2 regions of the Parasphingorhabdus cellanae genome follow, and region 1 is predicted to be linked to the other one. Evidence: riboswitches for the same ligand, from Rfam matches in the RefSeq annotation. Region 1 holds a riboswitch; the other holds the start of a gene.
What was found. Region 1 has a riboswitch for cobalamin ahead of J4G78_RS04770 (DUF6580 family putative transport protein). Riboswitches for the same ligand answer to the same signal wherever they lie in the genome.
Positions count from the first base shown of each region.

Region 1 (4,213 bases):
CAATGCCTGAGTGATGCGGCCCGGCTTGATTGCATGGTCACCGTGGTCGATGCGGTTAATCTTCTGAACGACTATTCCAGTCATGACTTCCTTGCGGATCGAGGCGAAACCGCTGGCGAAGGTGATGACCGCCAGCTGGTAAGCCTATTGGTGGAACAGATTGAATTTGCCGATGTCGTTATCGTTAACAAGGCAAGCGATGTATCGGCTGAACAGCTCACCATGGTTAAAAAAGTTGTCGCCTCGCTCAACGCTGATGCCAGGATCGTTGAAGCAGATCATGCGAAAGTTGAACTCGACGAGATACTCGATACCGGCCTTTTCGATGATGAAAAGGCGGAAATGCACCCGTTATGGGCCAAGGAGCTATACGACTATGGTAGCCACCGACCGGAGACCGAAGAATATGGTGTCGAGAGTTTTGTCTACCGCGCCCGCCGCCCATTTAATCCCTCCCGTTTCTATGATTTTCTAACGCAAAATGGCCTCGATACTGTTATCCGCGCCAAAGGGCATTTCTGGCTCGCTACCCGCCCCAATTTTTTAGGCGAGCTTGCTGTAGCCGGTAGCCAGACCATTACCGCGCGCATGGGTCGCTGGTGGGCCGCCGTTCCGAAAAACCTGTGGCCGGAAGATGGTTCATTTGAAGAATTTGTCTTGAAACATTGGGATCCAACATGGGGCGACCGGAGGCAGGAACTTGTGTTCATTGGCATCGGCATGGACGAGGCGCGTATCCGCCGCGAACTGGACGGCTGTTTGGTGAAAGAACAGATATTCGTGCCTGATATATGGTCAATACTGGCCGATCCCTTCCCGGCATGGGAAGCGCCGCAACCTGCTCTGGAGCCTGCCGAATGAGCGTGGATGCGAAAGAGCGGTCGATCGCATTCACTGCAAGAAATCCAAAAGCTCTGCGTGCGATTCGAGTTGAGGGCGTAGGAATTGCCATTTGGGAACGTTCAGCACCACCGGGCCTGTCGGACCTTAAACTGGATGGAATAGTTGATGTCCGTTTTACGGCAGATATCGATGAGCTACCTGCCATGCTCGATAGTGCTCTTGACGATGCAGGTCATGAAAAAAGTGTTGCTCGGGACATCCTGCACAACGATATTCTGGTGCTCGCCAATCGCTTTGCCCAAATCATGCAGAACGAATTTGTCGAAATCCGGCTCGAGTGTGTTACCACCAATGCCTGCAAGAAATTTCACACCGATTATGTCACAGCACGGCTGATCACCACCTATTTGGGGCAAGGCACACAATGGCTTGATAGCGAAGATACGGCCGATAGCGATTGCGGTGATCTCCATAATATCCAGCAGATGCAGGCGGGCGACGTCGCCCTGTTCAAAGGCCGCCTCTGGTCCCGGGACAAGGCTGGCATTCATCGCTCTCCACCGATTGAAGGCACTGGTGAGGAGCGGCTGTTGCTAGTTATCAACCCGGCAAGATTGAAGAATGCGATTTAGCAAAAACATAGATTTTGGCGGGGAATTTAACATGGTCTAAATGAGAGCCTAATGTTGGAAAATGTGGTTTCCTCACTGCCTACCGCGATTATCGTAGGCTCTACGGATGCCCGCCCGGCGAAGATGTCGCCAAACTCAGGGAGGCAGCAAGCCGCTTCCCCGGTCCAGGCGGCACCCGAATACAACAGATTGTTTGACGGCCGGCGTGGCCGTCCTTCTTATCTCAATGATTTAGAAATTACGTATGACACCTGAGCGCAACTCTATCGATCTCATGCATCGCTCGACCGAAAAACCCGAACAAGGCGAGCAGGTGCGCGATAAACATGTAAAGCTCTTCCATCTTGTCGCCGGCGGACCTTTGGTCGTTTCATTGTGTAGTGAGGAAAGCGATAGTTTATGCTTGGCACGTAGTTCAGTTGTGTTTAACGTTATTGTTGCACGAAGGTGCATTCGAGTTGGTGAACGGGAAACCGGTGCAAATCCGGTACTGACCTCGCAACGGTAATTGAGTGATCAGCAGCAAGATGCCACTTTCCTTTCAGGATGGGAAGGCGCTGCCTATCAACACTCGTCAAGTCCGGAGACCGGCCGCTCGAACCTTTTAAAATCACCGTCCGAGGACTGGCGGCTTATGGAGTTGGCAACATGAACCAACCTGCTAAAAACGGCCTTCTGGCCGCTTCGCTTGCGCTCGCGGGCGTTCTCTCCCATGCCTTGCCGCATCCGATGGGCGTATCGACCGTCGGCGCGATTGGAATGGTCGCTGCGGCTTATCTGCCGCGCAGGCTTATGCTGGTACCGGTATTTGTAACGGTGCTGCTTGTCGATGCGATGAATGGGTTTTACAGCGCGCTCGCGATGAGCTTCGTTTATACCGGGCACTTATTTGCGGCGGTCGCAGCGCGACCGGCATTGCGTAGGATCGGTTTTACTCCAGTAGCTTTCGCGGCGGTTGCGAGCGCGGTGGTATTCTATCTCATTTCCAACATTACACCGATGGCAATGGGTTTCTATCCTAACACAGTTGAGGGATGGATCGCCTGTTATGTCGCCGGGCTGCCCTTTCTACTGAAAGGTGCCCTCGCCAATGCGATATATGGCGGTGCAGCATTCGGAATCATCGCTTTGACGGGAGTATTCGATGCGGATCGTTTCGCTGCTGCCAAGCGCCACTGATATAGTTGTCGCGCTGGGTGCAGGCGGCGATCTGGTCGGAGTAAGTCATAGCTGTTCGGGCGAATGGGATCATTTGCCCAAACTGACCAGCACCTGGATCGACACGAAAGCCTCTGCCGCGCAGATCGACCGACAGGTCAGCACGGCGACACGGCCGCTATATCAGCTCGATATCGCGATGCTGGAACGGCTCGCGCCCGATGTGGTGATCAGCCAATCGCTATGCGATGTCTGCGCAGTGCCTTCGGGCGACGTGCGCGAGGCGGTTCTTTCGCTTTTGAACGCGCCGATCCTGGTCGATCTCGCCCCCAGCCGCCTGGCTGATGTGCCGGTCTGTTTTGGCCAGGTGGGGGAAGCCATCGGGCGAAAGCGAGCCGCTACCGAGCTTCGCGCAAAATGGGATGCGACTCTGGCCGAATATGACGGCCGCCATGCGGGAACTGGTCTTCGTGTGGCATTTCTCGATTGGCTCGACCCACCCTTTATTGCCGGGCATTGGATACCGGATATGCTCAAGACGCTGGGTATGACCTGCCTGCTGGGTAAGAGCGGCGAGCCCTCCTTTAAAGTCGGTTGGGACGAGGTTGCGAGAACCGCACCCGATATTGTCATTGCCGCCTGCTGCGGGTTGGACGAAGCAGCGGCCAAGGCAGCCGCAGTGCCGCTCGACTGTCCGGTACTTTTCCTCGATGGCCACATGCATTTCAGCCGCCCTAGCCCAGCCCTCCTTCCCAGCATCGTCATGCTGTCGGACGCAGTGTCGGAGTTCATGGAACTTGCCTGAGCCAAGCTATTGGGATTTGCACGATGCCGCTTGCGAACGCAGTGATTTCACCTATGAAGATCCCGAAACCGGATATGTCGTCTTCACGCGCCTTGGCCTCCTACAACGCACAAGGTGCTGCGGTGCCGGGTGTCGGCACTGCCCGTTCGACCATGACGGTGTGAAGTTGGCGGCGCGCACCCGCAAGATCCAGCAGGCGGCGTGGCTGACAGATGTGCATGATGATGCTGACGGCCCCGTGTCGCTACTTTTCTGGAGCGGCGGAAAAGACAGTTTTTTGGCGTTCCGCGCGCTGCAACGGGACGGACATACCAACATCGTGCTCCTCACCACTTTCGATGCGCGCAGTCGGATGATCGCGCATCAGGAGTTCGCAATTGAAGTTGTGGTTAAGCAGGCGGCGCAACTGGGTGTGCCGCTAATCGGCGTACCGCTTCATGCACGCGCGGACTATGTCGACCAGCTCGCTGCAGCGCTCAATCTGATCCCGGCTTGTGAACGGCTATGCTTCGGTGATCTTCATCTTATCCATATCCGCGAGTGGCGCGAGCAGGCCTTTGTCGGCCATCCGCGCACGGCGGAAATGGAACTGGTCTTTCCTTTGTGGAATGCGGATTATGATGCGCTGCTGGCAGATTTGAAAACGTCGGGAGCAACCAGCATCGTCAGCGCCGTCGCCCCCGATCTTCCGCAAATTTCCATCGGCGATGTTTTCGACGCTGACCTGCTTGCAAAGCTGCCGGACCATGTCGATCCGTTCGGCGAGAATGGCGAA
Region 1 is NZ_CP071794.1:953,142-957,354, forward strand. Features, by position in the region: gene J4G78_RS04760 (GTP-binding protein) at 1-861, shown strand, start outside; gene J4G78_RS04765 (DUF1826 domain-containing protein) at 858-1,475, shown strand; cobalamin riboswitch at 1,904-2,086, shown strand; gene J4G78_RS04770 (DUF6580 family putative transport protein) at 2,124-2,654, shown strand; gene J4G78_RS04775 (ABC transporter substrate-binding protein) at 2,620-3,438, shown strand; gene J4G78_RS04780 (Dph6-related ATP pyrophosphatase) at 3,431-4,213, shown strand, end outside.

Region 2 (4,213 bases), 130 kb from region 1:
CATGGAATCTGGGGCGATGCAGCCCTATGGCCGAGATGATGGATGGATGAACCGGCTCCTATCTCTACTGCCTGCAGAGAGTGCCAAGGCAATGGCGATAGCGCCAGCTGTACCGCTGATCTTGCGCGGTCCGGTGCCGGCGAGTAGCTATGAAAAGTCCCGAGCCAAAGGACCGGATGGCGATTTAATGCAGCGGGTCGCGATGCTCTATGCTGAGGATCCTGCGCTCTCATCCTTGTGGCAAGATGCTTTGGCCGCCGATGCGATGGCGAATATGCAGCAAGGCCAAATGCGCGGTGGTGCGGCGATTGGTTCGATGGCTGCCGGATTGATGAGCGGGCTCGCTGGTGCGCGGGTTTTGATGCTAGAGACCAATGGTTGGGACACGCACAGCCGTCAAAAAGGACGGCTTGGTAATCAGTTGAAACAGGCGGATGCGCTGATCGCGGCCTTACGGGATGGCCTTGGAGAAAATTGGAACAACACACTTGTGCTGGTTGCAACCGAATTTGGTCGTACCGTTGCTTTTAACGGCACGGGAGGGACGGACCACGGTACCGGATCGGCTGCAATGCTTTTCGGAGGTGCTCTAAAAAATGGCGGTACGGTACAAGCTGACTGGCCGGGCCTAGCGCCCGCCAACTTGCTGGACAACCGGGATTTGCGTCCGACCATGCGATTTGAGGCCATGGTTACCGGCGCGCTGTCCGATCATTATGGTATTGAGCCGGGCCAGATGAAGAAGACGCTGTTTCCTGATTTTGTGTGAACTTATGCGCCGTCGCGCTTGAGCCATTGTGGCAGACCTGCAGTGATCAATGCAACATCGTCCGCTGCTGCGGCAATGCGTTGATTCATCCAGCCGGATTCGTCGCGAAACTCGCGTCCTAAGGCACTTTCCGGAACAATACCCGAGCCGACTTCATTGGATACTAGGATCACCGGCCCTGGCGCGTTCGATATGGATTGGGCCAGTCCGTCAACGGTTGTCGCAATGTTCCGATCGGCGAGCATGACATTGCTCAACCATATCGTCAGACAATCAATCAGTAGCGTAGTTTTTTGAGCGCTATGGGTGGTAATAATAGTAGCCAGATCCAGCGTTTCTTCGACCGTGTGCCACTGTTCGCCGCGATCCTGCTGATGGCGTGCAATTCGGTCGGTCATTTCGTCGTCAAAGGCTTCGGCCGTTGCGATGTAAACAAGCTTGTCGCCATTTTGCTCGGCCAGGCGCTGTGCAAAGCTGCTCTTACCCGATCGGGTGCCGCCCAAAACTAGCGTGATATGGCTGCTTCTGTCGGATTTGGTCGGCATAATTGTCTTGCTCCGCAGAATTGGGATGACTAGAGAAGCCTTTGCTACAGGTTCCCGGAGACGGGATCAAAAGGGAATTCGGAAGGGAAAGCGATTTCTTAATCCGAAGCTGCCCCCGCAACTGTGATCGGTGAGCGGGCTCGTCAAATCCCACTGGACTTTGTGTCTGGGAAGGGGACGAACCCAGCGATGATCCGAGAGCCAGGAGACCTGCCCGTGGCTGTCGTTCTATCATGCGGACGGGGTGTGCCATATGATCGAGGAGTTCCTCGCGTAGCGACGATTACCATCGGGCTACGCATGTGGGAATCCCATGGGCGTCAAATATGCGTGGCCTTTTTGAATGATTGTCAAAAAGGAATATTCATGCGTTTTCATAGTTTTATTTTATCCACCACGGGGCTTGTCATGGCGCAGCCGGTTCTGGCCGAAACGGCAGTAGTGACCGAAGATGGTGACGAGGTTATCGTTGTAACGGCATCTCGGTCCAAGCAGCTGTTATCGGAAACCGGGCGGTCCATTACCGTCATCGACCAAGACCGGATCGAACGGACCCAGAGCGTTGCGGTTGTCGACCTGTTGCGAAATGTGCCTGGCGTTACCTTTACGCGCAATGGCGGCATTGGAACCGCAACATCGGTATCCATTCGCGGAGCAGATTCTGACCAGACAGTGGCTCTGATCGACGGGGTTAAACTGAATGATCCGTCATCTCCCGGTGGCGGCTTCAACTTCGGTAACCTCCTCACCGGTAATATATCTCGGATCGAGGTGCTGCGTGGATCGCAGTCGGTTATCTGGGGTAGCCAGGCCATTGGCGGGGTGATCAACACGATTACGCGGGAGCCGACGGAAGACCTCAGCATCAATGCGCGCGCCGAATATGGTTATCGCGATACTGGGCAAATAGTTGGTAATATTTCCGGACGCTTCGGTCCGATCGCTGCCAGTGTCGGTGCGGGCTATTACCGCAGCGACGGGTTCTCCGCCTTTAATGAAGAGCGCGGCGCAACGGAGAGCGACGGCTATCGAAATTTCGGTGCGAACGGAAAGTTTGAAATTACGCTGAACGAGGCTGTTTCAATTGATCTGCGCGGTTATTATTCAGACGGCAGAACTGACATTGATGGTTTTATACCGCCCAATTTCACATTCGGTGACACACCCGAGGTTTCCAATGTAGAGGAATTTGTCGGATATTCAGGCCTGAATATAAACCTGCTAGATGGGCGGTTCCGTAATCGCTTAGCCTTTGCCTATACCAGCATTAAGCGGGATAATTTCAATCTCGATGTGCAGACATTTGACGCGCTCGGCCGTAATGAGCGATTTGAATATCAGGGTGTTTTCGATATTTCCGAAATATTCCAAACAACAATTGGTGCGGAAACGGAAACATCAAAATACCGCACGGGTTCCGGTGATACAGCACAAAATTTTTCGTCTGAGATTGACAGTTTCTACGGTCAATTGAGCGTGACGCCGCTGGAAGGATTTACGGCCACGGCTGGCCTGCGTTACGATGATCACAGCACATATGGCAGTGAAACGACCTTTGCTGGTGATCTGGTGTTTAGCCCCAATCAAGGGAACACGATTTTCCGTGCCAGCTATGGCGAGGGGTTCAACGTGCCATCCTTATTCCAGTTGTTTAGCGATAATTTCGGAAATCCAGCGCTCGAAGCAGAAACATCGCGAAGCTATGATGCCGGCATCACGCAAAAGCTTATCGGTGGCAAAGTGGAATTGAGTGCGACGATTTTCCGACGCAACAGCCGCAACCTGATCAACTTTGTCGGAAGTACCTACGAAAATGTCGGTCGTGCGCGAGCGCAAGGGTTGGAAATGGGATTGCTTGTCCGACCGGCTGAGCCACTCGCTTTTTCCCTCAACTACGGGCTGGTCGATGCGGAAAACCGGGAAACCGGCTTGAAGCTGAATCGGCGTCCGAAGCATAGCATCAATGCTTCGCTGGATTATGACTGGTCCTTTGGTCTCAAAACCGGTGCGACGATCACCCATGTCGGATCGAATTTTGACAACACATCAAACACGCGCGAAGTGGAAGGTTATGTCGTCGTTGATCTGCGTGCGGCTATGCCAATAACCGATAATATCGAGGTCTATGGCCGCGTCGAGAATCTGTTTGACGAGGAATATGAAACGATATTCCGCTATGGCACGCCGGGCCGATCTGCCTTTGCCGGCGTCCGGTTACGCTACTAATATGAGCAATAGTCCAGCCACCAATCCGTTCCGCTTTCATGGCGGACGATTGGCGGCTGCGGCTGTGCAATTTGCGGATGCGCCGGCGCCATGGGTTGACCTTTCGACCGGGATCAGCCCGTGGGCTTATCCCTTACCCGAACTGGCGCCGGACATCTGGAGCCGCTTGCCGGAACCCGAACTTATCGCTGATCTGGAGCTCGCCGCAGCTAAGGCATTTGGTGTGAGCAATCCTGCTGAAATCATTGCCGTGCCGGGCAGTGATATGGCCATCCGGATGTTGGGCTCCTTGTTCGCAGATCAACGCGGCGCGATGCTGACACCGATATATTCAGGCCATAAAGCGGCCTGGCCAGAGGTGGAGGAAATTTCCATCGAAGAGGCGGCGGATAAAGAGCTGGTCATTCTCGCCAATCCGAACAATCCCGACGGTCGTATCGTTGCGCCCGAAAAATTGCGGGCACTGCACGGACAAGTGATTGTTGATGAGGCTTTTGCAGATACTGCGCCGTCCGCCAGCATTTTGCCGGAGCGCGGCAATGCCATTGTCCTGCGCTCATTTGGTAAATTTTATGGTCTGGCGGGGATCAGGCTGGGTTTTGTAATTGCCAATATTGCGATTGTGGAAAAACTGCGTCGCATGCTGGGCGACTGGCCCATATCGGGCGTGGCG
Region 2 is NZ_CP071794.1:818,638-822,850, reverse strand. Features, by position in the region: gene J4G78_RS04115 (DUF1501 domain-containing protein) at 1-769, shown strand, start outside; gene cobU (bifunctional adenosylcobinamide kinase/adenosylcobinamide-phosphate guanylyltransferase) at 772-1,314, opposite strand; cobalamin riboswitch at 1,346-1,546, shown strand; gene J4G78_RS04105 (TonB-dependent receptor plug domain-containing protein) at 1,681-3,540, shown strand; gene J4G78_RS04100 (threonine-phosphate decarboxylase) at 3,473-4,213, shown strand, end outside.
Region 2: it holds a riboswitch for cobalamin, as region 1 does, so the genes downstream of both, J4G78_RS04105 (TonB-dependent receptor plug domain-containing protein) here and J4G78_RS04770 (DUF6580 family putative transport protein) in region 1, are expected to answer to the same signal.